One region of the Paenibacillus sp. JT31N17 genome, then DNA from elsewhere that is predicted to be linked to it. Evidence: riboswitches for the same ligand, from Rfam matches in the RefSeq annotation. Region 1 holds a riboswitch; each other region holds the start of a gene.
The links. Region 1 has a riboswitch for cyclic di-GMP ahead of AC0YOB_RS25860 (transglutaminase-like domain-containing protein). Riboswitches for the same ligand answer to the same signal wherever they lie in the genome.

Region 1 (7,352 bases):
TTCATTGTGCCTGCCGACTATATGAGGACCGTTCAGGAACAAGGAGCCGACGTCAAAGAGGATTCCAATGCAACCGATGAGAATGGTTTTACAGCTAAAATTCAAATCGGCGAAACTCCCGGCTGGGAGGATCTCGGCATTGACTTGGGTCTTGTTGCCAAAGGCGTCATTGGCAACTACGTATGGCTGGACAGCAGCGGGAATGGCATGCAGGATGAAGCTGATGACGACGGTATTAACAACGTGAAGGTCAAGCTTTATAACAAAGACATGCAATTGCTTGCAGAGACTTTGACTGCAGATGATGCTGCAGGGAAACCGGGTTATTATCGGTTTGACAATCTGGTCGGAGGCCAATATTTTGTTCAATTCGAAGCTCCTGAGGGCTATGAATTGACAACTCCGGAAGCAGTGGGAATAGCGGCTGATAAAGACTCCAATAAGCTGACTGACGGTACTACAGCAGTCATCACGATTGGTGAAGACGCCCCGCGGGGATGGGAAGATCTCACGATCGATTTGGGATTAATGTATCCTTATTATCCGTACTTCCCTCCACTTGATCCGGAGGATCCGACAACACCTGACGATCCGGAGGATCCGGCAAATCCGGCAAATCCGGCAAATCCGGGAATGCCGCCGGTTGATCCGGGAGCACCGGGCGAACCAGGTTCGCCAGTCAATCCGGGTAACCCGGGTACACCATCGAATCCAGGTGAGCCGACTGATCCAGGCGCAGAACCTGGCAGCGATACACAAGTACCGCAGCAGGAAACAACCGTACAGGACAAACCGATTAAAGGGACGGTTAAAGTACCAGAAGGCGGCAATGTTGCAATCGGTACCCAACCGGAACATGGTACATTGACGGTTGATCCGGATGGTAAATGGATGTATACACCTGAACCGGGCTATACGGGCGAGGATCATTTCTCTATCATCGTAATTGACAAGGACGGCAACGAAGAAGAAGTCCTGTTCGATGTAAATGTGGATGAGATTCCTTTGGGCGGTATAGAACCCGGTAATGACGATCCAGGCAGCAGCACACCTGGCAAGACGCTCCCCAAAACAGGGGAAAGCAGTTCTTTGCCGCTTCAACTTGCAGGACTGTGCCTGGTCATTCTCGGAATTGTTTTGCTGAGATTGCGCCGGAAGCATCTCCAGAAATAAGATCATTTTTAGTAAAAATCCATCAGGAGCTGTTCCTCCGCATTATCATATGAGGAGGCGCGGCTCCTCATATGATAATGGTGAGATGCACAATAGGTGAGGCATTTGTCATGAAATAAAGGATTGCATATCCAGACCACTTAATACCGAACTGCCCGTTAAAATGCAAAAAAGAGACTTTACAGGAGGGGGGATCCTGTAATAGTCTCTTTTTTGCGCTATTTGCTGTCTTAAGCTGCTTTTGCTTAATGACAGATGCTATCAAGCGATCAGATTAATGCTTAATAGAATTTAGCTGCTGCGTATTTGCCGGCTTCTTTGAACATTGAACTGCTGCTTGTGCTGGTTTTGCCCAAACCGGAATCAACCGTTGTATCAATATTGCTCCATTTCCCGTTAATCATTACCTGGTTCCAGGCATGGTAGCCTTTCACATAATCGGTTGTTCCCATAACCAGCTTTGTAGGGATGCCGGCGCTGCGAGCCATGACTGCAAACAGGGAGGAGTAATCATAACAGATGCCTTTGCCTGATTTCAACGTTCTGTTCGCATCGGGAATATAGTCCGTTGTTACAGATGTGCTCAATTTGGAATCATATTTGATGGTTTTAACGATATAATCGTGAATCGCTTTGACTTTGTCTTCAACTTTCGTTTTGTTTTTCGTCAATTCCTTGGCTTTGGCGACAGCAGTCGGAGAGCTTTTCCAATTGATATTTTGCACGGAACCGAGAAATACACTGCTGTCATCGCTCAAGTTCAGGTTAACTGATTCCGTACCGATTTTTTTGTATTTGGTGCCGGTAACATTTTGCATAAGAGAGATAGTATAAGCACCATCACCAAGCTGCAGGGGGAAGTATTCCATCGTACCTGTGGCAGGCAATTTGTATGTATAAGTGACTCCGTTTTTGGTTATTAACAGCACAATAGGTGTTTTTGCGGCAGGTTTAAATGCAGCTCCGATAACTCCATTGTCCAATTGCTTCGTATCGAGCCAAGTCGGGGAGTCCGTACCGGATGCAGCTACAGTCGTGGAGAGGGGAAGGGACAAAATGATTACGGTCGCGAGAACAAGAAAAAAAGATTTCATGAAATAAGACTCCTTTCGGTAGCTGGCTGCCATCCAAGCGGGAAGGCCCTTTAGCTTTGCGTCCCTGTCTTTCGACAAGTTTGCCATTTATCGTTGAGTGTTTATTGTTTTTAGAAAACAAAAAAAGACAAACTTTCGGTAGCTGGCTGCCATCCAATAATGGGAAGGCCCTCTAGCTTTGCGTCGCTGCCTTTCGACAGGTTTGCCGTTATCGTGACTTATCTTGACATTTACTATACCAATATTTGATAGAATATACAACTATTTTTAAGTGATAATAGATTACATTTTCGCCTGGACAATCAGACGATGGGTCGGATTAATCAGCGGATCGCATGTGATAAGCGTGAGCACCCTGTCGGTGTCATTGCCATTCAATACGGACAGGTCAGTTGGCTTGACGACCGATATTTTGAATACGGTATATTCCATAACCTTGTCTTTGACCCGTATCGTAATTTTGTCGCCCATCTTCACTTCACCCAGCCTATTGAACAATCGGCCTTTCGTATGAGCCCGGTGTGCAGCCAGGGCAGCATTGCCAATATCTCCAAGTGCGGCTGTTTCTGTCAGATGGACAGCGGCGTACTTCATGTTTTGCGTTGTGGCGCCTTCCAGAACAGGAAGCTTCACATCGAGGCTGCCGATTTCAATAACAGCGATTCCTTGAGTATCTTCCTTGCTCTGATCGTCGCTGACAGCCTCAGGTAAGGCAGCGTCTGCTTCATTAGAAAACAGGTCGGATAGTCGCTGGTAACTCTCTGCAAGCAGGCGATCGGATTTCTCAGCCGCGGAGGCGAAGGTATTATGATCCATGCGATCAAGCAGACGCCGCTGCTTCTGATCATAATGCCATTCTTTTGCAAAAGGCAGCGCAATCAGCACAAATCCAGTGATGATCAGCAAAAAAGAAAGCAGTTTCTTCATGTTGGCAGGCCCTCCTGTAAGGCCATTATACCAGATAGGAACTGTACAAAATCTGAACAACATGTGGAATGTAACGTCCTCATGGCTATTCTGGGCAGCACGCCAGCTGCAGTGTAAGGTCAAAAATAGTCAAAGTCAGAGAAAGTCAAAGAAAGACTGAGAAAAATAACGAGGGGACTGCCGGATTTCCTTAAATTCACGGAAAATGATTTTTATTGTTGTTTTATCGGGTTTGAGGAAAGCAGACAGCAACCTTATAATAAAAAGTGTAAGCATCACATTATAAGAAATTGGAGGAGATGTACATGTTGGATTTAGTTCCGTTTCGGAAAAGAAATGAAGATGTCAGCCGCAGCTTGATGAAATCATTCCATGATATCTTCAATGAAGATTTCTTTGCGCCGATGAGAAGCAATACCCATCCATTCCGCACGGATATTCACGAACGCGAGGATGCTTTTCTGATTGAGTCCGAGCTTCCCGGATTCAGTAAAGCTGATATCGATATCAGCTACAGCAATCATTATTTGACGATTAAGGCTTCGCGCAACCAGGAACAGAATGTGGATGGGGAAGATCATCAGGTTATCCGGCGTGAACGTTATTATGGCGAATTTGTCCGCCGGTTCTATGTAGAAAATATTAAGGATGACCAAATATCGGCGCGCTTCGAGAACGGTATTCTGAAGCTGGAAATACCCAAGAAGGAAAAAGCGCAATCCGTTAAGAAACGCATTGAAATTCAATAAGATTTGTCTCTTTGGCTGAAGGTCTGATGAAATAATCGCTGTAATCGGGGAACACGGCCAAGGGTACAAGGGCAAACCACAACAAAACAGGCAGCTGGCGGAATACCCGCTGGCGGCCTGTTTTGTCATAAACACATCTATAATGGATGATGCACGTCTAATCCGCCGAAGGAGAATGGCCTGATCTGTCAAGCCCATCCAATGCCTGCTCCAGCGCATAATTGATAAGGTTGGTTTTGAAGCCTTTGCCTTTATCTTGCGATATCGTTTTGACCCGTTCCAGCAGATCCTTGCGGATATAAAATTCGGCTTTGGAGTGGGTTTCCTTGCGCAGCTTCTTATCCAGCTTGACCTGCGGCACCAGTTCCTCCACTTTAACAGCTGGAGTTGGCGGAGCTTCCTGACCGGGAGGATCGGCTGGCGATTTCCGGGCTTGCTTGGCTGCAGCCGGCTTCTTTCTGGTGCGCAGCGTTTTTTCGGCTTTTTCTACCATGGATTCCGGTGCAGCGGAGGACGGCTTGTCAGTAGGTTCTTCAAAGTTTACGAGCAGTTCTTTTTTTCTTGGCGGCATATTCGAACACCTCCTTGGCCAAAGTATAATAGGCTTCCGCAGCGGGATTGGAGCGGTCAGTCCATACAAGCGGCGAGCCCTCATAGGCTGCGGCGTTGGCAAAGCTGATCGACCGCGGAATCATGGTTTCGAACAGCCGGATATCCTTCTTGCTGCAGAACTCACGGGCATGGCCCACCAATTCCTGATGCAATTTGGACCGCCCGTCGACCATCATCGCAATGATGCCGGTAATCCGCGGCGAAGGTTCCTCCTTGGAGCCGAATGCTTCGATAGTCTGGATTACGCGCTGAAGCCCCTTGACGGAGAAGGCTTCCGGAACAAAAGGGATCAGCACATCAGTAGCGGCTTTCAATGCATTGCCGGCTATCAAGCCAAGTGAAGGCGGGCAATCAATAAATATGTAATCATAATCCGACTTGATCTGATCGACCTCTTTTTTTAGCAGCAGAAAAGGAGAGGGGTACGATTCCAGTTGGGATAAAATATGAAATTCCAGCATGTTGAACTTGTCGGATGCCGGAGCCAAATCAAGATTGGGTTTAATGGATATAAGGATATCCTTGATTGATTTGGCGCCAGTGAATACATCATACATGGTAAGTTCGGACTTATCGGGATCGCTGCCAAAAACAACGGCTGCATTGCCCTGGGCATCGGTATCTATAATCAGCGTCTTTTTGTCCGGGAACAGGGAGGAAGCCGCTGCGGCCAAATGAGTCACAAGACTTGTTTTGCCCACACCGCCTTTGTTCATACATACCGCGAATATTTTAGCCATGCTAAAATCAGCACCTGCCTATCCAATTGGTATTTATTACATTATATCAGAAAAGTGATCGACAAGTCTGCTGACGACAGCGGGAAGCTCCATTTCCTTGCGGACAGCAAGACAAATAAACCGGTGATTGATATAATTCGGCAGACCCTTCATCACCAGTTCTCCCCGTTCGACCTCTTTAAGCACACTTCTTTGCGGCAGAATGCCGATTCCAATCCCGCAGCGCACGCCTTCCTTGATAGGCTCAATCGCGCCAAGCTCCATGCTGACGGCAAGCTTCATCCCATTCTCGGCTGCCCATTCATCTGCAAGCCTGCGCGAGGTGGAGCCCGGTTCATGAACCAGGAAGGGAAGCCCGTGCAAATCATGAATCGTTATCTCTTCCTTGGCTGCCAAGGGATGCTGAGGGTGAAGAATCAGCTTGAGCATATCGGCCATCAACGGCCGCAGCTCGATCTGATCGTCCTCCATCGGAGTATGAGAAACAATACCCAGATCCAGCTCGAAGTTCTTCACCAGATCCACAATGAGATCGGCTTTTTTGACGGTCAGCTGCAGCGAGACATCGGGATAGTTCTGGCTGAAGCTGGACAATAACGGCGGAAGCAGGTAAGTGGCCGGCGTGTAGCTGGAGCCGATGCGGATATGGCCTTTGCGGTGTGACCGGTAGTCGGCCAGCGTTTGACCGGCGCGTTCGAACAGAGTCACAATCCGCTCGGCATAGGGCAGAAGCGCTTCTCCGGCATTCGTAAGGCGAAATTGCCGGTGGTATTTGATGAACAGCTCTACCCCGGTGTCCTGCTCCAGCTTCTTGATATGAAAGCTGACGGTGGGCTGCTTCAGGCCCAATTGGTTGGCCACCTCGGTCAGATTTTTATAGTTCACGGCGGCTACAAAGACCTTTAGCTGTTGTATGTTCATCGTGATGCCTCCTTTTGGCCTTATTATAGATGGTATCTATGTATCTATCAATATAATAAGATAACGTTAACAAAATCAATATACGACGTTAATTTCAAGTAAACAAAACTCGACTATTCTAAGTCTAGTAAAACGAAAAAGATTTAGGGAGGATTTTAGAAATGCGTAAAATGTGGAGTAAAAAGGTGGGGACTGTCCTGTTCATGCTGGCGCTGGTGCTGGCAGTGGCAGGATGCGGGAGCAACAATGGGGCCGGCAACACAAACACAAACGCGAATGCGGCAGCAGGAAGTGCTAACGCGTCGGGCAATGAAACTGGAACGGCTGCAGGAAACACAGCAGACAATACCGCAGGAAACACTGCGGAGAATGCAGCTGGGAATGCGGCAGCAAATGCTCCTGCTGAGGATCCGAATGACAAGTCCGACGATGAGCCTCTGACTGTCTATCTGAATGACTTTGATGAGATTATCGGACCAGAATTTGAAAAAGCGACGGGTTACAAAGTGAATCTTGTTGTCGGCAATGGCGCGGAAACGATGTCCCGTATCGAAGCGGAAAAAGGAAATCCGCATTGGGATGTTGTATGGATGGATGCTCTGCCTTCCATTCATTCACTGGGAGAGCAAGGCCAGCTGCTGGAAGACTGGCAGCCGGAGAACCTCAAGAATCTGACTGATTTTACAAAACCAATCGTACCTGCCAACAATGCCTATTTCCCAACCGGCGTACATGCTGCGGGCGTCATTATTTATAATACGAAATTGATCACGGCCGATAAAGCGCCAAAAAGCTGGGCGGATCTCGCCAAGCCGGAATATAAAGGACTCGTCGGCATGGCCGATCCGGCCGTAGCTGCTCCTGCCTATCCTTTCGTATCCTGGTTCTTCGAGAACAAGGGAATGGATGAAGGGAAAACGTTCTTCAAAGGAATGTTGGACAACGGTATGCATGTCTATCCGAAAAACCCGAATGTCGCTACTGCCGTAGCCGGCGGAGAGATTCAGGTGGCAGCCATCCAGGAAAGCAATGCTTATACGCTCAAGAAGGATGGAGAGCCGATCGAAATCGTTTGGCCTGAAGAAGGCGCTCCGGCATCCGTTCGTGTCGCAGCCATTCAGAAGGAGAGCACGCAT
Region 2 (7,352 bases), on a different contig from region 1:
TTCCGCATCACCAACAGCACGAACACCGGGAAGGAGGCCGAGTGGGAGCGGGTATGGGAGCCCTTCTATGTCATGGAGAGCTCCCGCAGCAAAAAATTCAGCGGCACCGGTCTCGGGCTGTCCATTGCCGGGACCATTTTGCAGAGCCACAACGCTTCCTTCGGTGTTCGGGCACAGGAAGGAAAAGTCACGTTTTATTTTTCCCTCCCGCTGCTTCGCCGCGAGCTACGCCCAATCAATGGAGCGGAACATGCCGGTCTCGGCTGATTCCTTGGCTTTCAGGCACATCAACGCGCTCAATAAACCGTCTTCCAGCGGGGAGAGCGATTCCGCGCCGTTCTGCATGATAGCCACGAAATTTTGCGCCAGGGTGGAATCGCCGCCAAAATGTCCTTCGCCCCCTGAAATATCATAGGTTTCCACACGCGGCGTATGATGCATGAATACGTTCACTTTGCCGGTGTAGAAATCAAACTCCAGCGTCCCCTTATAGCCAAGCAAACGCGCTCCGCGCGCGGCTGCCTCCCGGCGGGCAAAAAAGTTCTGCGAATAGGAGACATGCATGCCGGATTCGTAACGGATCAGGGAGCTCCCGGAATCCTCGTTGCCGGTATCCTCCGCATAACAGCAGTACTCCCAGCTGCGCCAGCGATCTTTATTGAAGGCGGTGCTGTCCGGACAGACCCGGTTATCCTCGCAATTGACGCATTTCAGGCCTGCCGGCCGCGTGCCCTTGAAAATTTGCTTGGAGGTCATCGCGCCAATCTCGGTGGGCTTGATCCCAAGCAGGCTGTTGATATAATCGAAGTCATGCGTGGCCTTCTGCAGAAACAGTCCGCCGGTTTCCTGCTCGTCACGGTACCAGCTTTGGTAATAAACCCCGCCATACGGCACATTATTCACGGCCTGCACATGCTCCACCGTACCGATTTTGCCGGAATCGATAATTTCCTTGGCCAGCTGGACGATCGTCGTCAGCTTCAGCGGAAACGATACCACCACCTTCGATATGGAAGCTTCAAAGCCCGCCTTCAGCCGTCTTAAATCCTCCATCGTCGTGGATACCGGTTTCTCCAGATAAAGCGGAATTCCGCTTTGCAGCACCTTCAGCGCCATTGTCGTATGCAGCGAGCAGCGCGTGCCGATTAATATGCCGTCAAGGCTCTCCGCGCCAAGCATTTCCTCGGCAGTATCATAATAATGGATGCTGTCCATCCCCTGCGCCTGAAGCTCCTCCCGGATCTCATCCTTCCGCACATCGACGATAGCCGTCACCCTGCAGGAGGGCTCCTGCTTGATAATCTCCGCAATGATCGTGCGTATGCGAAGCCCATAACCGATTACACCCAAATTCATCTTGCCATCCTCCTATGATCTGCTTGACTGGATTTACTACCAGTATAAGAGCTGAGAGGCGGAAGGGCTTTGTTCAAAAAGCCCCGTTTTTTGTTGTTTTGCTATCGGGCGACCCTTCCCGCCGCTGGCGGCACGCGGTATGATAGCATTAACGGATAAATGCGGAAGGTGATGATTGCAAGTGAGCACGCAAGCAGAGCTGGACGATCTGCAGCGGACACCGCTGCAGCAGACCCTTGTCATTGAGAAGCTCATCACGATGTATTATTTTGAACTGGACAAGGACTTCGGGTTTAACGGTGAGAAACATAACTTTTGGGAGTTTCTGTACGTGGACAAGGGAGAAATCGAGGTGTTTGCCGACGGCAGGAGACAGCTGCTGAAGCAGGGCATGATTATATTTCATAAGCCGAATGAGTTTCATGAATTTTATGCCGCCAAGGGCAAAGCGCCCAATGCGATCGTCATGACGTTCGACTGCCGCTCCGGCGCAATGAACCGTTTTGCGGATAAAGTGTTCAGTCTGGAGGATGAGGAGCGCAATCTGCTGGCGCAGATGATCAAGGAGGGTGAGAATGCCTTCATTTTCCCGTTCCGCCATCCGCTGGAGCGCCGCGAGGGTGCGGTGATCGGCAGTGAGCAGCTGCTCCGCTGTTACCTGGAAATTTTCCTGATCCGTCTGCTGCGCAAAAGCAGTCTCCTGCAGCCGGAGAAGCCCTTGTCCTCGCCAGCCCGGGAGAAAAGCAAGGATGAGCTGACCAGGCAGGCGCTTTTGTTTATGGAAGGAAGAATCGGCGGTCCGATGAATGTGAACGATATCTGCGGCGAGCTGCATATCAGCAAAACCCAGCTCAAAAGCTTATTCAAGCAGAATACCGGCTATTCCGTCAAGGAGTACTTCTCGAAGCTTAAGATCGAGCGCGCCAAGCGGTACATCCGGGAGGAAAGCTATAATTTCACAGAGATTTCCCGGCAGCTGGGGTTCAGCAGCGTCCATTATTTTTCCAAGGCATTCAAGAATGCCACGCGGATGAGTCCTTCGGAATATGCGCGTTCGGTGAAATCGCGAATGAAGCTTGAAACCGGAAATTGACTGCCTATTGCTTAAGGCTGTTTAGGGTCCCTCAGCTGAAGCTGCTCCTGAATATCTTTCATTTTCGATTTGGCGATCAACGCCTGTCTGGGGTAGCTACCGAAGAAGGATTGGTAGGTTTCACCCATCCTGGTTATACGGGACACTTTGCTGAGATTGATCAGATAGGAGCGGTGAGCCTGTACCAGATGAGGAGCCGGTTCCAGTTTGTCATAGGTTTCAAGGGGATCGTTATTCAGAGTATGTATAATAGATTTTTTTCCCATCTTTTCTATGAAAAGTATTTCATTAAAAGGAATGATATGAATATTTTTATTGATTTTTATAATCAGCTTGGGGTCCGGATTGATGAACAAATGATTGGCCTTCCGTTCCATTTCGAGGGTATGTTTCGTCCGCTCCAGCGCCTTGTATAGTCTGGTGCGAAGGACCGGTTTTATGATATAGTCGACTGCACCCATATTGAACGCTTCGATTGCATACTCCTGGCCTGGGGCCATCCAGATCATTTTCAGACGGGGGATGATCTGCAAATAGTCCTTCAGCGCCTTAAGTCCGCCCAGCCCCGGCTGCGAAGGATCGGTCAAAATTAAATCCGGCCTCTCCCGGACCATGATTTCCATAACGGAATGTTCGTCGGGAACTTCGCCAATGAGCGTAATATAAGGAAGCGCAGTGATAAACTTCTTGACAGTTTCTCTCGTTTGATTGTCTTCGTCAGCAATAATGACCCTGATATTTATCATTCTTGTTTACACTCCAATACTTGTTTTGGGCTGCCCGACGAAAAAAAGCGGAATGGAAAAATATTCAAAAACCCCATATGAAAACCGTTTATATTTTAAATATCTATTAGAAATATCTATTTTAATCATCGTTTTTTTGCAGAATCACGGAATGATATGATTTGAAATCATAACGCTAACAATATTAAAATGCAATCACCCTTCGTGCCTATCGGAAGTGGAGTGAAAATAGTTGTCGAATGACTTGAATAGTCGTTTTTCCGGCCTGAACATGGCAGATTTCAGGTATGAACGGCTGTAAACAGGCGAACTTCTTTATTTGACTGCATTAGACAAAAGACAGTCCTTTTAGTACACTCAATTTGGACTTGCAAGGTATATTTTCCTAATTATTAAAATTCAAATAGGAACTAGTGACTAATAATTAAGAAACTCAAACGATAAAGGCAAACCTGCCGAAAGTCAGGGACGCAAAGCTATGGGCCTAAAGAGAGCATCTCTATGGTCGCCAGGCTGCCGAATTGGTGGTGTATAAACACGATCCAATCGGATGGTGTTTTTTTTGTTAAAAAAAACCATTCTGGTCTGAGGTTTGAGAGGTGTTAACGTGAAGAAAAAAATCTCTGAAGATGAATTGTCCCAGCTGATCAAGCAATTGCATCTGGGTGAGGTGGATGCGGCTTCCAGATCTTCCACAGACGAAAGGGATATCAGAAGCCCCTTGAAGCAGGACGGCTGGATTCAGGTAATTGAACACCGGATTATTGTCCATGATCCCGTCAATAATGGCAAGCTCCCCGTCATCAGCGCTATTGCCCCGGTCAAACTAAAGGTAAATCATCATGACATACATTCAGAAATCAACGTGACTTCCAGCGACAGCATCCTTTGGGAAATTGAGAATCAACCGATGTATGAGATTACAGTCTCGGAAGACAAGCTTCACGCTTATTTCCACCTGCACGCCAAAGAACGGTATGCCTGGCAGCTAACCGATACAGAGCCTCTTGCCAAAATCATAATATCTGCCGAGGAAGACAGGAATATGGTTCTTGAAAGTGTGCATTTGACAGATGTCGCCGCCGTGCTTGAAAAGAAGTCGATCAAAGCAAACGTCGACCTGGCCGCTATTCATCAGGAATTATTGCAGCCGACCTACAGCCCGATTCTCATCGCCAGGGGCAAAGCTCCCGTACCCGGGAAGGATGCGGAGCTGGAGATTTATTTCTCCGAGGAGATCGAAAGCCGTTTCCATGAAACGGAAGGGACGGTTGACTTCCGCAATCATCTGCAAATCCCTTCCGTCACCAGCGGCGACGTTATTGCCAGGAAATCCCCGATTATCGACGGCATCCCGGGATACGATGTTTACGGCAATCTGATCACGCCCAAAGCGCCGGCTGATATCCTGCTGGTAGCCAAGTCGGGCGTAGAGCTGACTCCACAGGGGGCCATTATCGCCAGAAAAGAAGGACGCCCGCGGATTACGGGAACCAAAATCAAAGTCTTTGATATCTCGACAGCGTATACCGTCTCCGGCGATGTAGACATTGAAACCGGCAATATTGTCTTCTCCGGCGATGTGATCGTATATGGCAATGTAACCGACAATATGATTATTGAATCTCTGGGGAATGTATATGTCATTGGCAGTGTCTTCAATGCGACCATCACAGCAACGGGATGCATCCATATCCGGGGGAATGTAATGGGCAGCAAGCTGTATTCGGGATACTTCGGTGTCATGTTCAACCGTTTATACAACACCTCGAAGCTGCTGAGCAAGCAGATCGAGAAGCTGCTGATCGGCTCCCAGGTGCTGGAGCAAGCGATCCAGTCACGTGACCAGACGGTTAAATACGGACAGATTGTGCTGCTGCTGCTGGAGAAGAAAATGAAGGATATACCGGGGCTAATCAAGGATCTGCTATCCGTGGTCGCCAATATCCGCCATCTGAAGAAAGAAGAGTACCAGAAGCTGATGGAAATGGCGGCGGTTTTCCTGAAGCCCTCGCAGCTCATTGAGTCGGCCACCAGAAATGGCATCCAGAGCTTCTTGTCCCTATTGACGGACGCCCATCAGGAGGTGGCCCGCATGCAGGAGGCGCTGGTCAATATTACCATCAATCAATGCCATAACAGCGAGCTCAAATCCAATGGCGATATTTTGATCCAGCGCGACGGAGTTCTTGTCAGTGATTTGTACTCGGCCGGCAATATATCCTTCAAGCATCGGCTGGCCGTTTGCCGCGGTTCAAGGCTGGAAGCCGAAGGGGATATCACGGCGAAGATTGTAGGAGGGCAGACCGGAGCGGCCACGCTGCTGAAAGCCAAGAGGCGGGTCAGCGTCGTCAGAATGCACTCGGGAAGAGTCTCTATCGGGAATTACAGTAAGGAAATTCTGGAGTCTGTCGAAAATACAACCTTTGATATCGATAACATGATGCAGGCTTAATCTGATTTCTTCTATAATAAGCACCCCGTGAAAGTGGTGGAATCTTGGTGACTCCGACTGTTCGGCAATATCAATATGTAGGCATGAGAGTAAATAAAAATATGTACAACCAAATGGGTGCCTTGATTGTGCCTGCTTTTTCCCGGCTCACACGAAAAAATCTGAAGCGGCTCATTCAACATCAAATTACGCTGAAGGAAGAGGATATTGAAGATCTTCCGGTCCTGCACCTGCTGAATTCGGCTATTGTTGAAATCAAGGACGTCTTTCATCAGGTCCGGCACTTCGATGAGATTCCGTTTGCGCATGTCCGCAATACGATGGTGCCGATCATTGTGGATATGAGCAACCATATTTATTTAAAGCAGGTTTTCACCTATTTCGGCGAAAATGATGAATATACCTACCGTCATATTATCGCAGTTGCGCTGATTGCACGTTTAATCGGCAAAGTGAAGGGTCTTGGCGAAGAGGAATTGCTGGATCTGACCATCGCAGGCTTCCTGCATGATATCGGAAAAGCGAAAGTTCCTGAAGCGATCATGAATAAACCGGGCAAGCTGACGCCTGAAGAATTTGATGAAATGAAGAAGCATACGCTTTACGGGTACGAACTGATCAGGCAAACGCCGGGGCTTGCGCAGCGGCACGCCTTGGTGGCTCTGGAGCATCATGAGCGCGAGGACGGAAGCGGATATCCGCATGGCATCAAGGGAGAGCAGATGGACTCTTTCAGCAAAATCGTAGCCGTCGCGGATGTTTTTCACGCGATGATCTCGAAGCGGGTCTATAAGAAACAGGTTCCTTTCTATCAGGTTCTGCTGGAAATGTCGCAAAATGCCTACGGGCTGCTCGATCCGGAGACAACGTTATGCTTTCTCGCGCGTATCATGGACATGCTGATTGGCAGCGAGGTCTGCCTCTCCAATGGACAGCGGGGCACGATTATTCTGATTCATGCCAATGATCCCTTGAGTCCCCTTGTCGAGGTGAAAGGCCAATATCTGGATTTAAGCAAAGACAAATCGGTGCATGTGGAGCAGATCGTATAACGGGGAGGCTGCCTGTTTTTTTTCAACGGGCCTCCCTATATGGTTGTTCTGCAATCGGTGAGGAATGAATATACAAAAATAACGGCATAAATAGGAAGCTTCAAACAACCGCAGTGTGAAGAACAAGCCGCCGCCTTAAGTGAAAAGGGGGAATGGAATGCTGCAGAAAATCAGGGTAATGGGTCTTGAGTCGAAATATTCCACCTTATCTTTTATTTCGGTTACAGGCGTCATTATTCTGCATCTGATCCATTGGGCTTTGGCTCCACTCATAATGGGCGCGACAGCGGGGATGCAATTGCAGCATCGGGATATGGAGGGTCACGGCTCCGTTATTATGGATGTGCTCATTCTCGTGCTGTTTCTTGTCAATATAATCAGTATGTATTTTGCCTGCCGGCAGCTGGCGTTAGCATGGAGGAAACGCGCCAATCTGACGCGGCATACCTATTTATGCAGCGCAGTCTCCGTTATTGTCCTGTCTATAGGTGTATACACCATGTTTTCGCTGTAATCAGCTCCGTAATCAAATAGAGGACCGCCTGGCAAATTTGCCGGCGGTCCTCTATTTGATTTGCCAGCGGCAAGGTTGGCTAATAAAAGACAATAAAAAGCAAGAGAGTCTCGTATTTCATGGTGGGTTTATCTGC
Region 3 (7,352 bases), on a different contig from region 1:
GTCGCGCCTATTGTTGTTAAACAGCAAATCATTGGAAGAGTGATCACGCTGCAGGACCATACAGAGCTGAGAAGGCTTATTGAAGAAACCAACCGTCAGAATGAAGCGCTGCAGGAGAGAAACCGTGCGCTGCTTCTTATGCAGGATGAATTGTACCAGGCCAACCGGAAGCTGGAGCAAATGGCCATTATCGATGGCTTGACGGGCTGCTACAACCGGAGATATCTGATGCAGCAGCTGGAGCATGAGGTCATGGTCAACATGCGCTATCAGATTCCTTATGCGATCCTGTTGTTTGATATCGATCTGTTCAAGACGATCAACGACGCATACGGTCATATGGTCGGCGATGATGTTCTCAAGTTGACGGCGGACGTGGTCCGCAGTACGCTCAGACAAACGGATATTTTCGCCCGCTACGGCGGGGAGGAGTTCACGGTCTACTTGCCCCACACCACCAGGCAGCAGGCGGAAGAGCTGGCGCACCGCGTACGGTCGGTTGTTGAGCATAACTTTGTCGATACCGGAGTCGGGAACGCTCCTGTTTCCATTACAATCAGCATAGGCATGCTTGCCGTTGAGCCGCAGCCGGATACTGAATTGAAGGATAGCAAGTCTTATCTGCGCGAGCTGTTCGTCAAGGTGGACAAGGCGCTTTACGAAGCGAAGGAGAACGGCCGCAACCGGATTGTTCAGTATTAGACAAGGCAGGCAGCGTTATGTGCTGTGATGCTCGTTTTGGCTGCAGGGCGGTCGTGCTGACACAGGGCTGAGAGCATGGTCTGCCGGCATGTCGGGCGATTTGGTGCCAATCCTGACAAGCGCAGCGGCATATGCCGCTTTTACCCTTCCGGCGGCAGGCACGCTTTCTGGACGAAGCATGACCGCCTGATGAGCCGTGGACGAATTTATAATGATTTGTCCTGATTCAGATGATAAACTTGATTGAAGCTGTCATTCGCCAGCATCATGAACAATTGCACAAGCTTATACCCTATCGACAGGATTGCAACTCTTTCGTCTCTGTCGGAAGCGCCAACTTTCCCGACCAAGGGAGCGACTTGAATATGCTTGTGCAAATCGCAGACATCAGGATATACGCCGATAAGCAATTACACTAACTGCGTGCTGCCGAACTGGCAGCGATGCAAGCTTGATCAAATATGCAACCGGACTAAAGGCGGGAATGCTCAGATGAGAAAAGTACATATACTTTCGGCGAAGCCTGGAGATAAACTGGCTCGCCCGATCCTGCAGGAAAATGGCAACATTCTTCTGGGTGTCGGTGTCGAGCTGAACGAACGGTTTATCAATCGCCTGAAGATGCTGGGAGTCGATATGCTGTTCGTCGAAGATCCGTTTACCGAGGATCTGGAGCCGGAAACAGCGATCCGCGACGATACGCGCAGAAAAGCCCATGATGCGGTATTCAAAACCATGACCACGCTGAAGGACCATCCTATGACCAAGGGCAGAACCATTGCGCCGGAGATGGGCCGGACGTTCAAGAATGTGTTTGGCCAGATCATGCAGGATCTGGTTACGCGGGACGACGTTATGGTCAGCTTGACGAATATTCAAGTGGCGGATGGCTATCTGTTCCAGCATTCCGTGAATGTGGCTATATTGTCAGGCATAATGGGACTGGCTAAGGGCTATAACCGCAACCAGCTTGAAGAATTGGGCATGGGAGCGCTTCTGTTCGATATCGGGATGACAAGATTGCCCAAGGATCTTCTGAACAAGACCTCCCCGCTGACCCCTGAAGAGCGGGTCCTGATGGAGAAGCATACGGAGGATGGCTTCAATATTATCCGCGCCCAGCACGATATTTCCCTGTTGTCCGCGCATTGTGCTTTTCAGCATCACGAGCGGTACAACGGATCGGGTTATCCGCGTGGGCTAAAGGGGGATGCCATTCATGAATATGCGCAGATTGTGGCATTGGCCGATGTTTATGATGCGTTAACCTCGCCGAGGCCGCACCGCAAGCGTCATACGCCTACGGAAGCCATCGAGTTTTTATTCGCGGCCGGGAACACTTTCTTCGATCTTGATTTGATCCAGACCTTTTGCAAGCATATATCCATTTATCCGGTATCGACAACGGTACTGCTCAGCTCGGGCCAGATTGCGGTTGTGGCTCTGAATAATCCGCTTGCGGTCAACCGCCCGATCGTACGGATCCTTCGCGAGGCGGACGGCACACCTCCTGCCCAGCCCTATCAGATTGACCTTAAGGATTCGCACAGTATCATGATCGTGGAAGAAATGTAAGAATCGCCTGTACCTAACTTCATATATATCCGATAATGGCAAACTTGCCGAAAGGCAAGGACGCAAAGCTAAAGGGTCTAAGGTTCTTGAAAAGGAGCGACTGACAGCCTGGCTGCCGAAATGAACACCCTTCAGCAGGGTGCAAGTCAAGCGGCTCCGAGGCAGAGGAACGGCTTTTTTCATTTCCTTGAACAGGCAATCCCTTATCAAACTCTCAAGACTCGGCCAGGCGATTGCACACTAAGGAGATGGTACTTATGAGCACGAATGCCCGCAGCAAGGAATTATACACGAAAGCAAAGCAAACTTACTCAGATAAGGTATTAATCCACAGCCGGACCGTAGTCGAGAAAGAAGGATATGTCTCAACGGGGATCTTGAGCCATATTGAGGGCGAGATGATGGAGATTGAAATGACGGAATACAAGTCATTTGATCTCGGCAATCCGGTGGAGATGACAATCTACTCTCCGGTCGGGATACAACGTCTGCAGTCGACGGTCATCGGCAAGGCGGAAGGATCTATCGCAGTTATTTTTCCTGTCCGGGCCTTGAGCGGACTGGAAGAGAAACGGGAGTCTCCCCGTGTTCAGATTGACCATAAAGGCACCATGAAGAAGATAATTATTGAAACAAGAGAATTGTCAACAGGGCCGGAAAACTTTGAATTTATTGAAGATATGGAACTGGCCATACGAAATATAAGCTTATCCGGGCTGGGGTTCATTGTTGCCGAGGGGCCGAGGCTCAAGACGCATGAGCGTCTGGAAGCTGTGTTGTCTCTGGGCTTTGAGCTGCCATGCTGGCTGGAGATCATACGCTATGACAGCGATGGAGCCCAATCCTTCTATGGAGCGCGCTTTTGCGATCTGGATGGGCTGCAGCAGCGAGCGCTGCGGGCCTTTATTCTGAGGGAGCAGGTCGCAGCCTATTACCGCAGGAAACAGGAAAAGGCCAGTGACAACCGGACTCATTAACTATAAAAAACAGGTGCACCGCGGCAATCGCGGAGCGCCTGTTTTTTTGTTCAAAGATAAGAAAATAAACTCTTCTTGCTGCTGAGGCAGCAGCTCCATGACACCTGATTTTCAAATCATTCTCAAACATGTTACAATATTTAGAAAATTTAGATATATCGGACAATTAAAAAGTGAAATAGAAGAGGGGATTCAATTGCCAGTCGTTGTTGGTGCCGCCGGGCTGATGTTTACCGGGCTGCTCATTTGGTCCGCATACCAGAATGGAATGTTTTTTGACGCATCCTTTTACAGATGGGAATGGATGCTTATGGCTTCAACCGTTTTGTCCTTGTTTATTACGGCTCGAATGCAAAGACGAAGGATAAGGGGCAGCAGTAGCGGGATCGGTGAATATTTCATATTGAAAAAAAATAAAGGGCCTGCAGAAGAGGCTGTGCGGGCCTCGGTGCCGCTGGCGGCTTATACGCCGCTGCTTATTGCGCTTTTGTTTGGTTTGAGTCTGGTCAACAAACCGGCTTCCGTACATGGAACTCTGGAGCAGGTGCTCAGATGGTCTGCTTACGCAGCTTTCCTCATATCCGGGTATCTGTGGCTGAGAATCGGCCCATTCCGGAGCTGGCTGTTCATGGCGCTTCAGGGTTCCGGCTTGTTCCTCATTGGCGGCGCGCTTGCCGGATGGCTCGGCTGGATAGACGTTCCGGAGATGATCCTGAGTACAGGGGATTCCAGTTTATCCGCAGTCGGTGCCCGGCTGGCCGGCTTCGTTCAGTATCCGAATTTCCTCGGAGCCGTCTCGGGAGCTTATTTGCTGTGGAACTGGCTTCTTTTGATACGTGCAGGCCGTTATCGGACTTTCTTGCTTGCCGTCATGATGGCCACGCCGCTGGTGCTTGTGCTGCTGCTTACGGAATCCAGGGCAGCCTGGCTTACAACGGCTGTCGGATGGCTTGCCGGACTGCTGCTCCTGACCAGGGAGCAGCGGGTCAAATGGCTGGTTTACAGCGGCTGGACGCTTGTTGGGGCGGGGGCAGCCTATCGTATTGTCTTTGCCGCAGGACTGCAAGGCAGTCATGAAGGCGTTGGCCACATGGGGGAAACGCTTGGGCTGCTTGCCATCCTGATGGCATCTGCAGCGGGCTTCACCGCACTTCGCACGGTATTTGCCGGCTTGTCCGGAAGAAAGCTTGAGCTTGCCGCGTGGGGCGGGTTGGGAGCAGCCTGTCTGATTATGGCGCTTCTCCTGCCGGCAGTAATTCAAGGGCGGATAAGCAGCGGCCATTTTCAAACCGCAGGCGCGCGTACGATGTTCTACAAGGATGCATGGAGCCTATTTCTGGAGGCGCCTCTCCTGGGTCAGGGCGGGGATACCTGGCGGATGCTCTTTACCCAAATCCAAACCTACCCGTATATTGGTAACGAAGTGCATAGCGGTTATTTGGATCTGCTGCTTGATCTTGGAATTGTCGGATTAATCGTATTTGCTCTCATGATGTACGGGCTTTTGCGGATAGTTTGGAGGCATGATCGGGCAGGAATCCTCCCTGTCGGCGTACTGCTGGTTCATGCCGCCGTCGATTTTGACATGTCCTTCGGTTACTATTGGCTGCTTCTGTTTAGCTGGCTCGTCTACTACAGTCCGTACCCGGGGGCCGCGCAGAGCGGGCAATCGTTATTTGCTTCTCCTGGCTCCGGGCAGCTTCCGCCAAGATCGGTATCCCTCGGCAAAAGGACAGCTGCGAAGTGGCAGGCTGGCTTCCAATTTACAGCAGTCCTGCTGACCGCTGCCGTTTTTGCTTTTGCTTCCGCGAACAGCTGGCAATTTGACAAGGCTGTGGCGTATCGCGAGGCGGCTGCTTCGGCTGCAGGGAATGAGCAGACTGCGCTGCTGGAACAGGCTTTGGCAGCCAATCCCTATTGGAGCCGGATTCGTGTAGAGCTCTCGCAGCTGGTACCGCCGATTACCGGCGCAAGACAGCTGGAGGCCGGACTGCGCTATGAACCGCAGTCCGTACCGCTGCTCAGCGCCCTTGGTCTTTGCCATGCCAGGCTGGGGAACGTGAAACAAGCAGCAGCCTATCTGCGCCTGGCCCTGCAATATGATCATTATGATCGGGATAACCAGACAGGGGCGATTATGACGATGGCCCGATTGGCCCGGGATAAGCAGGCCGGGGGCCGGCTTGACGATTCCCGTCTTGCCGCAGCTACAGCCCTGGCGTTCTTCGAGGCTTTTGAATCCCAAGGAGCCGCAACCAGACGGGGAGGGCGGGATTTCGAAGTCACTGTGGAATCGCGGAAGGCAGCGGATGATACACGGCTGCTGTTAAGCGAGCTCGCCCGGGCCAGAACCGCTGCACAGACGAAGACGAGCAGTCCGGAGACAGAAAAGATAAACGCGTGATAGAGGCGCTTTAGCCCATTCCCTTAAGCTGCTGCAGCATACGCTGGAGTATGAACTTGATGGGAGTGATCGGCAAATGGCCGCAATATGCGTCAAACCGAAAATGAAAAGACCGGGCAAGGGGAAAATCGTACGCTTGGCAAAGCCCAAAGGTCTGGCTCAAGCAACAGGACCTATCTTCAGCCGGCTGACGGTTGTCTGGGTTCAGGGCAGCGGCGTGCCTTTCAATACGACCGGATTCTTTGCGCGATTGATCCGCAACAACCGGATTGTTTCCACGGCATCCTTTGACCGTTTTGGGGTCGTTCGTTTCAACAACATCAACACGCTGACAAATGTGAGCTACACGCTTCAAGTGTTTAGTCCAATCGGGCTGCTGTTCCGCGTCCGCACGATTCCAGCGCGGGTTGAAACCTTTGCCGTTATTGGCTGAGGTCCGGCCGTGCGCAGCAAAGAGACTGCCCCAAGTCTTCCGAAGACTCCAGGGCAGTCTCTTTATTTTTGCAGAAATTCAACATAGACAGATAATAACTGCTTGTGTTCACGATGCTACCCGGAAGCCATCGCTTCGCTCCAATGATCATACAGCAGCTGCCTGATCTGCAGCATAATACGAGAAGGTCAGCCGCCGAAGGCTTCGCGGAAAGCGGCTTTCAGCTTGGCAGGGGGAATCTCCCACAGCTCCGCGATTTCGGCGCTGACGTTGTCATCCCACCAGTCGGCGAGGATCTTCCGGTTGCTGGCATTCTCGTGAATCCAGGGCAGATTCAGCGCGACTTTTTTGAAATAGATCTTTTCCGCCTGCTCGATGCGTTCCTTGGATATCCAGACGCCGAGTCTTTTGACTGTGCGATACAGCTCATTCTCGCAGGCGCGCCTGATTTTGCGGGCGGTCGGATAACCCGCCTGGTTGCCCGGGGTAGACGATTTCATCGAATAATCGACTCCTCTCTACCCCCTATATATGCATGCCCGTTATGACCTGTCACACGCCATTATTGAATGACGATATAGCCAACCATCGGACCCCCGTGCACCAAGGTGGTGTGTGTGAGGCATATAATCGGATAAGTGCCCTTGGCTTCCGCGGCGAAACGGACCACCGTCGTTTTTCCTTGTGTAACCTCGCCTTTAATGCCAAGCCCTTCGATGACAAAAGGATGCGAGGCCCCGTTGATACCGGTGATGCGCAGCTCAACGTGATCGCCTTTATTCACGATAATGGTGCCGGGATCCCAGCGGTATACTTCTATTTTCTTGCCTTCACCCGTTGTGGACTCAAACTCTCCTGTTACCAGTTCAAAGACCCGGGGCTCCGGCTGCGCGGCCAAAGCGGCTCTGGATTGATTCCATTTGAGACAAGCTGCCGCGATAAAGAGGACGAGCAGCAGAACGGCGAACAGGCGGATCTGCTTTTTGCTGACCACATAAATCTTGGACATATGAAACATTCACCCCCTTTAATTCGTGTAATAGGATTACAGCTAGTCTATGCCAGGGCTTGTCAGAGCATGACTCAGGGCGCTGGAGGCATGTCTGGAAGTATGCTAGAATACCGATAGAAAGATAATTGGCCTGCCAAATCGGGAGACGATAGGAGAAGAGGAATGGACTGGATTCACAATTTCATTGATTCAATGCTTCAATGGATTCAAGGTTTAGGTTATTTTGGTATCGTCATTGGTCTTGCAATT
Region 4 (7,352 bases), on a different contig from region 1:
ATCCGTATTCAGCCTTAGATCAAACTGCTGCAGCAGCTTATCGACCAGATTCGTATTGACGTAATAAGTTGTGCCTGCAAATGCGGCGCATGTAAATAATTGCAGCAGCAGGATGCTGATGATGACTTTGAGCGACAGTCGTTCCCGCACGGGACGCAATAAGGAATTAAACAACTTCGACGGACCTCCCTGATTGATACGGAGAATGGTACTGCTCATAAATTTCGTCTACTCTCTCCTTTAAGTAGCCGACAATTGCCGGGACATGCTCAAGCTGTGTATAAGGCGAGATCACAAACAGCTTGCTGGCGTATAAGGGGACTTCCACACCTTCCTGGGATAAAACCAGCAGATGCTTCTTGGTGTCCCCAAAAAACATGTCATCGCGCCGCTCCCCGAGCAGTTCGAATAATCGTTCATTAAGCCGGTTGTTTCGGACGAGCTCATCAAGCGGGCACTCCCCGGCCAATTCCTCTTGGAATCGGGAAATCCGGTTCTCATAAATCCTCAGCAGTGTCGTAATACCGGGATTGTCGGGGTTTGCGATCACCATCTCGGGAACTTCCTTCATGAGCTGCCTGCGGAAAGCCAAATTGACCGATACAAACTGCGCCAGCAGCTGTTGATACCCTTCAATGCCAAAAGCCTGCAGAGCGCTGTAGATGCTGATCGAGCTGGCCATTCGGGAGCATTCCAGCGTGTAACCGGTATGATACTGGCCATATCCGCGGTATCCCACATAAGGCGTTTCGTCGGGATTCAAATCAAGCAGCCGCAGAGATTCCGCTTCTTTAACCAGGAGCAGGCTCGTCAGATACGGCGTTTGTCCCAGCTTTTGAAAATCAAAGCACATGGTATCGGCCAGATGAATATGCTTCATTTTGCCTGCGATCGCATGGAGAGCTCCCAGCGTTTCCATGTCCAATGCAAGCGGATTAAGGGCAAAATCATAATCATTGAAAAAAGCGAAAAATCCTCCCAGCGCTGAGTCCGCATGAATATGCGGCCTGTTTAATCCATTAGCCGCGGCAGCTTGTACGGCAATATTCATAATATCGGAAATATCGTCAATTCCCATAGCATCGGTCGTCCCCGTAGTGGCGACGATATAGATCGGAATCCCGCCTGAACGAATAACCTGCTCCAGCTTCCATTTCAAATCCGCTGTGTCCATGGAGCTGTCGCTTCTTGTCCGGATTTTGACCAGACGGTCGCTTCCAAGTCCTGTCGCTTCCATGGATTTGTACAGACTGTAATGAGCCGAATCCGAACAGAAGGCATACAGATTATTCGGCACTCCCGTGCGTGAAGCATCCGGAGCGAATTTGGCGATTGCCAGCCGCAGACCGGTGAAGATTGCCCCCTGTCCGCCCCAGGTTGTGTAGCCGCCGCTTCTCGTATGGTCATAACCGGCCAGCTTGGACATCATGCTGACGACCCGCACTTCAGCTTCAGCTCCGGCCGGGCCATATACGTCCCACAAATTATTGCCGTTGACAAGCATCGCGGCGAGCATTCCCATAATGCCCGGAATCGATGCCATAGGCAGAATATTGGTCATAAAATATTTGGTATGGTAGGGATGCGCATGCATCAGTTCAATCAGGCCCCGGGTTACATCTTCCATCGCCTTCCCCTGCGGGGGGATAACGCTGCTCTCATTCAGTTGTCCATAGAAATCGCCTGACCGGTCCTTGCTGCCCTTCAGGTTTACCCTCTCAGGGTCCTTCAAAAGATCGAAGCCCGTCATCAGCTGCTCCATAAGCTTCATCAATTGCATCCGGTCCTGCTCATTCCCATCATCGCTCGGAAACCATTGACGTACATCTTGAACTGGTGACATCTTCATGTAATAGCCTCTTTTCTGTAACCAATTTATTTTGTGATGCGAAAAACCCATAAATGATCCGCACAGCAAAAAAACAGCATAATGGGCATGGCAAGCCTAAACAGCTGTTAAATGGATGCAACTGGCTGGCATTTCCACTGTTGGATGATGCCCCTGTAGTTTTGCGTCACTACTTTTCAATAGCTTTGCCTAGTATTCAATTTGTCTTCGCCATGGAAATAATAGACCGGGAAGCTTAGTCGTATATTACTATTTTGTTCCATTATCTTCAAGGATTTTTGGGCCTTTTAACAATAAAATTATAAATAAGTTACGAATTTATTACAATTATTGACCTTTCGACATTAAAACCAGTTCTAAAGACTTATTTTTTTTCAAGTTTTCTCCTCTTTTCTAGAGATTTATTTTTTTTCATTTCTGCATGCCCGGGGTAATAGTTCAATGGAACGCGTAAGAACAACGTATTCGTGGAATGATAGCTTATCGAAAGGAGTTGTTTCTCAAATGACGAAGCAGCCTATGACATCTTCAGGCGAAACGCCAGCAAGGCCAACCACTTTACCGCCTCAGCATCAAAGCCGGCAGCCAGGACTGGAATCCAAAATGACGCCAAGCCCGCAATTTGAATCTTCCGGATTAAAGGCAGCGGGCAAGCTGCAGGGCAAGATAGCCATTATATCCGGAGCAGACAGCGGGATCGGCCGTGCCGTTGCAGTTGCTTATGCCAAGGAAGGCGCCGATATAGCCGTTCTATATTTGAATGAACAAAGCGATGCGGAGGTAACCAAGCAGTTCGTGGAAGAGGCCGGCCGCCGCTGCATTCTGCTGGAGGGAGATATCGGCGATCCGAATTTCTGCCGCCAGGCCGTGGAGGAAACCGTTAAAAGCTTGGGAAAACTCGATATCGTCGTCAATAACGCGGCAGAGCAGCATCCCCAGGATAAGATTGAGCTCATTATTCCCCAACAGCTTGAACGGACCTTCAAAACCAATATTTTCGGGATGTTTTATTTAACGCAGGCGGCTATGCCCCATTTGGCAAGCGGTGCAGCAATCGTTAATACGACATCCGTAACCGCCTACCGGGGAAGCCCGACATTGCTCGATTATTCGGCGACCAAAGGAGCCATCGTTTCCTTTACCCGCTCCCTGTCCCTCAATCTTGCCGATCAGGGCATTCGCGTCAACGCCATAGCGCCCGGCCCTATCTGGACACCTCTTATTCCTTCAACCTTTGATGAGCAGAAGGTGGCCAAATTCGGCGCCGATGTCCCGCTCAAGCGTGCCGGACAGCCGGAGGAACTGGCTCCCGCTTATGTGTACCTCGCAAGCGAGGATTCTTCTTACATGAGTGGTCAAGTCCTTCACATCAATGGCGGGGAAATTGTGAACGGGTAGCATTCCCGAAGAAAATGATCTGCAGCTTGGAACAATTTAAAGAGGCCCGGACAAGCGAAGGAATTCGCTCGTCCGGGCCTGCCCGTGCTTAACTATTCTCTTATTCAATAAGGTCCTCTGATATAGTTGTGGACCTCTTGCTCGTAGAATTGATGGATTTTGTCGAGCTCGCTTCGCGTATAACCCGGAACATTGGCCGCCCGCAAATTATCTTCCACCTGCGAGACGTTTCGGAATCCCGGTATGATACAGGTAATATGGGGATTATCCAGAAGGTAGCGCAGCGCGGCGCTGGCCATATTCGTTCTGCCCTCGGCAATCCATGACAGCTCCTTGCTCAGTGATACGCCCATCTCGAAGGCAATTCCGGCGAAGGTCTCACCAACATTAAAGCTTTCGCCATTACGGTTGAAGTTCCGGTGATCGTCAGGGGCAAATGTTGATTTCTCCGTGAACTTGCCCGTCAGCAGCCCGCTGGCAAGCGGCAGACGCACCAGAATGCCCACTCCCTGCCCGAAAGCCTTGGGAATCAGCTCAAGCTCCGGCTTCTGCCGAAACAGGTTGTATATCACCTGCAGCGCCTTTACATTGGGATGCTGCAAGCAAATAAAACCCTCTTCGACGGTTTCAACGCTTACCCCGTATTCGCGGATTTTGCCTTCCTCGCGCAGACGGTCAAGCGCGCCGAATACCTCGCCGCTTCGCAGAATATCCGTAGGCGGACAATGCACCTGGTACAGATCGATTCTTTCGCGGCCCAACCGCTTCAAGCTTGCCTCGCAATAGGCCCGCACCGACTCGTAGGAATAGGAAGCCGGATCCAGAAGATCACCGGCACGGCCAAACTTGGTCGCGATGTAAATTTCGTCCTCCCGCCCTTTTGTCGCTTTGGCGAGCAATTCCTCACTATGTCCTTCACCATAAACATCTGCGGTATCGAAGAAGTTGACGCCCTCTTCCATTGCACGTGACAGCGCTTTGAGCGCCGAACCATCGTCCGTTCCGCCCCAGGATCCGCCGATAGCCCATGTTCCGAAGCTGATTTCACTAATGTGCAATTCGGTGCTGCCCAGTTGTCTGTACTTCATGATATCAACCGCCTTTATGTTTTGATGGCGCTTTCTTGCCTTGTTCCATTATGACTGCCATTCCCGCATACTGCAAGAGGACGAGTCGCTAAAATACAGAAATGGCGAGCCTGCTCTCCTGCAGACTCGCCAAATATCCTCAGGTCAAATCCTTGCGAGCAGTCTGGCGATGGATTTATCCGCTTCCCGGAGCACGAGCTTCTTGTCCATCGTCCGTACTCGCCCCCGCTGAACGACGTTTTTGCCGTCTACCCACACAGAGTCGACATTACCGCGGGAGGCGGCATACACAACACGGGAGTACGGGTCGGCATCAAAAGAGGGAAACGTGTGAAAATCATTCAAGTTCAGCAGGACCAGATCGGCCTTCTTGCCCTTCTCGATGGAACCGATCAGATGATCCATACCGAGTGTCTGCGCTCCGCCGATTGTAGCCATTCTCAGCACTCTCCGGGCATCCATGCTCTCCGGCCCGCATCTGGGCTTGTGAAGCAGAGCGGTCAGCCGCATCTCCTGGAACATATCCAGCGTGTTGTTGCAGGGTGCCCCATCTGCGCCAATTCCCATTCCGATGCCCTCATCCAGCAATTCGGGCACCATCGCGATGCCGGAGGCGAGCTTCAGATTGGAACCCGGACAATGGGTCATCTTCGTACCGGTCCGCTTCATGATGGCCCGCTCTTCCACGTCCAGCCAGATGCAGTGAGCGAGAACCAGCCGGGGGGAGGTAAGGCCTATATGATCAAGATAGACAATGTTGCGCATACCGCGCTGACTCATTACAAGTTCGATTTCCTCCTGATTCTCCGCCGCGTGCGTATGAACCAGCACTCCGTAACTGGCAGATAAATCGCGCACCTCAGTAAGAAGACGCTCCGAGCAAGAAACGACAAATCTTGGACAATACGCATAGCTGAGACGGCCGCCATCATGGCCATGCCACTTCTCCAGCAGCCGTGTGCTCTCCTGCAGGGAGGCTTCGGTTTGTTCCTGAAGACCTTGCGGCACATCGCCGCCCGCATCCATCATAACCTTGCCGGATACGGCCCGGATGCCGCTCTGCGCCATGGCTTCAAAGGCGGACTCGGTGTGGCTGACAGTCTCCATATCCAGAATTGTCGTGGTCCCGCTGAGCAGCAGCTCGCCAATGCCGAGCATGGCCGAATAATAAATAGATTCCGCATCATGGGCAGCCTCAAGAGGCCATATCCTTGTCCGCAGCCAGTCCATCAATGCCATATCGTCCGCGCGGCCGCGGAAAAGCGTTTGGCATAAATGGATATGGGTCTGCACGAATCCGGGAAGCAGCAGCTTTCCACGGGCTTCAATGACTGTCGTATCCGGCTCAAGGTCCGTAATCCTGCCGCCAACCTCAGCGATGATATCATCCCTGATCAAAATATCTCCGGTCAGAATCTCATCCTTGTCATTCATCGTCACCATCTTGACATTACGCAGCAAGGTTGAACCCATAGGGGAAGCCTCCTCCATCATCAGATGCTCCCATTGTAGCATGAACATAGGGAAGAGACTTTACATCTCAAGTTGAATATAATCCTGACAAGTTAGAGACTTTCTTCTGAGAACAAGCCCATCGTCGAGATATGCCGCCTGGTTTCCTCCGTACCTCTTTCGTACAGCAGCTTGTAGATATCCATGAGCAACCCGTCAACACCGGCGTTGATCTGTTTGTCCGAGGATGTTTCGAAAAAAGTTCCTCCAAAATGAAATGCCTGCGCTTCATCCATACTGGACAATTCCCCCATCAGCTCCTGCAGTTGGCCCAGCTCCTCTTCACTTGCGGTTATTGCCAGTTCATAGGCTGTTGCTCCCTGATCCTCCAGAATCGAACCCGCCTGGACGGATACATAATAGGTTTTACGGCTGGTTGAATCTTGTGTATGCTCTTCCATATTCGTGATTGCCCCTTCCCGTTCTCATTCCACTTCCGCGCCTTCCATTCGATAATGGATCCGTACGCTTCGCTTCTCTAGCATCCCCATCCGGACAGACATTTTATGCTGGCTGACGGCATAACCATCATAGTACCGCTGTTTAAGCCCTGCTTAGAGAGGAATGAGAGAACATGTGTGGAATCACGGGCTGGATCGATTGGACCGACGACCTGACCAAGCAGTACGCCACTCTGGAACAAATGACTGAAACGCTGGAAAATCGCGGGCCGGATGCCTCAGGTACATGGCTCTCCCGCAGTTGTGCACTGGGTCACCGCCGGCTTTCTGTTATCGACCCTGTCAATGGCGCCCAGCCGATGATACGGACAACTGAGGATGATACGTATGTCATTGTTTATAACGGCGAGCTGTATAACGCCCCCGAACTGAAGCGGGAGCTGGAGGGGCGCGGCAGAAGATTTACTACCACCTGCGACACGGAAGTGCTGCTGGTTGCCTATATGGAATGGGGTCAGGCATGCATTGAGAAATTCAACGGCATATTCGCCTTTGCCATTTGGGATTCGCGGGAGGAGCATCTGTTCCTTGCCAGAGACCGGCTGGGTGTAAAGCCCTTGTTCATTGCCAAGCAGGATGGGCGGTTCGTATTCGGTTCGGAGCTCAAAGCTCTGCTCGCCCATCCTTCCGTTAAACCTGTTGTTGGCGCGGAGGGTCTGGCAGAAATTTTCATTATGGGACCTGCGCGAACACCGGGCCAGGGAGTCTACCGCGACATCAGCGAGCTGCTGCCCGGCCAGTGCGCCACCGTCACCCGCTCCGGGGTTTCCATCGTAACCTACTGGAAGCTGGAAAGCCGGCCGCATACCCAGAACGTCCAGGAGACGGCCCGCAGCGTGGGCGACCTGCTTAAAGACACCGTCGAGCGCCAGCTCGTATCCGATGTCCCGCTTTGCACGCTGCTGTCCGGAGGACTGGATTCCAGTGCCCTTACGACCTATGCCGTCCGTTATTATGAGCAAAACGGGCAGGATAAGGTCCATACCTTTTCCGTTGATTATGCGGATAACGATAAACATTTCAAGGCTCACGCTTTTCAACCCA

Region 2: it holds a riboswitch for cyclic di-GMP, as region 1 does, so the genes downstream of both, AC0YOB_RS10635 (DUF342 domain-containing protein) here and AC0YOB_RS25860 (transglutaminase-like domain-containing protein) in region 1, are expected to answer to the same signal.
Region 3: it holds a riboswitch for cyclic di-GMP, as region 1 does, so the genes downstream of both, AC0YOB_RS22050 (PilZ domain-containing protein) here and AC0YOB_RS25860 (transglutaminase-like domain-containing protein) in region 1, are expected to answer to the same signal.
Region 4: it holds a riboswitch for cyclic di-GMP, as region 1 does, so the genes downstream of both, AC0YOB_RS11310 (pyridoxal phosphate-dependent decarboxylase family protein) here and AC0YOB_RS25860 (transglutaminase-like domain-containing protein) in region 1, are expected to answer to the same signal.

The regions. Positions count from the first base shown of each region.
Region 1 covers NZ_JBWDNP010000010.1:72,976-80,327, forward strand. The annotation lists gene AC0YOB_RS25855 (SdrD B-like domain-containing protein) at 1-1,173, shown strand, start outside; gene AC0YOB_RS25860 (transglutaminase-like domain-containing protein) at 1,455-2,267, opposite strand; cyclic di-GMP riboswitch class I at 2,282-2,362, opposite strand; cyclic di-GMP riboswitch class I at 2,402-2,484, opposite strand; gene AC0YOB_RS25865 (class D sortase) at 2,550-3,194, opposite strand; gene AC0YOB_RS25870 (Hsp20/alpha crystallin family protein) at 3,500-3,943, shown strand; gene AC0YOB_RS25875 (hypothetical protein) at 4,101-4,514, opposite strand; gene AC0YOB_RS25880 (ParA family protein) at 4,477-5,295, opposite strand; gene AC0YOB_RS25885 (LysR family transcriptional regulator) at 5,332-6,216, opposite strand; gene AC0YOB_RS25890 (extracellular solute-binding protein) at 6,378-7,352, shown strand, end outside.
Region 2 covers NZ_JBWDNP010000002.1:712,455-719,806, forward strand. The annotation lists gene AC0YOB_RS10615 (sensor histidine kinase) at 1-267, shown strand, start outside; gene AC0YOB_RS10620 (Gfo/Idh/MocA family protein) at 226-1,356, opposite strand; gene AC0YOB_RS10625 (AraC family transcriptional regulator) at 1,538-2,449, shown strand; gene AC0YOB_RS10630 (LytR/AlgR family response regulator transcription factor) at 2,461-3,195, opposite strand; cyclic di-GMP riboswitch class I at 3,631-3,716, shown strand; gene AC0YOB_RS10635 (DUF342 domain-containing protein) at 3,803-5,650, shown strand; gene AC0YOB_RS10640 (HD domain-containing phosphohydrolase) at 5,752-6,702, shown strand; gene AC0YOB_RS10645 (hypothetical protein) at 6,860-7,216, shown strand; gene AC0YOB_RS10650 (hypothetical protein) at 7,336-7,352, shown strand, end outside.
Region 3 covers NZ_JBWDNP010000007.1:91,097-98,448, reverse strand. The annotation lists gene AC0YOB_RS22060 (histidine kinase N-terminal 7TM domain-containing diguanylate cyclase) at 1-702, shown strand, start outside; gene AC0YOB_RS22055 (HD-GYP domain-containing protein) at 1,195-2,277, shown strand; cyclic di-GMP riboswitch class I at 2,305-2,397, shown strand; gene AC0YOB_RS22050 (PilZ domain-containing protein) at 2,535-3,254, shown strand; gene AC0YOB_RS22045 (O-antigen ligase family protein) at 3,451-5,658, shown strand; gene AC0YOB_RS22040 (hypothetical protein) at 5,735-6,091, shown strand; gene AC0YOB_RS22035 (dehydrogenase) at 6,280-6,591, opposite strand; gene AC0YOB_RS22030 (cupredoxin domain-containing protein) at 6,654-7,100, opposite strand; gene uptA (undecaprenyl phosphate transporter UptA) at 7,266-7,352, shown strand, end outside.
Region 4 covers NZ_JBWDNP010000002.1:856,407-863,758, reverse strand. The annotation lists gene AC0YOB_RS11315 (methyl-accepting chemotaxis protein) at 1-174, opposite strand, end outside; gene AC0YOB_RS11310 (pyridoxal phosphate-dependent decarboxylase family protein) at 167-1,849, opposite strand; cyclic di-GMP riboswitch class I at 1,963-2,049, opposite strand; gene AC0YOB_RS11305 (SDR family oxidoreductase) at 2,369-3,247, shown strand; gene AC0YOB_RS11300 (aldo/keto reductase) at 3,352-4,335, opposite strand; gene AC0YOB_RS11295 (5'-deoxyadenosine deaminase) at 4,480-5,808, opposite strand; gene AC0YOB_RS11290 (hypothetical protein) at 5,901-6,248, opposite strand; gene asnB (asparagine synthase (glutamine-hydrolyzing)) at 6,422-7,352, shown strand, end outside.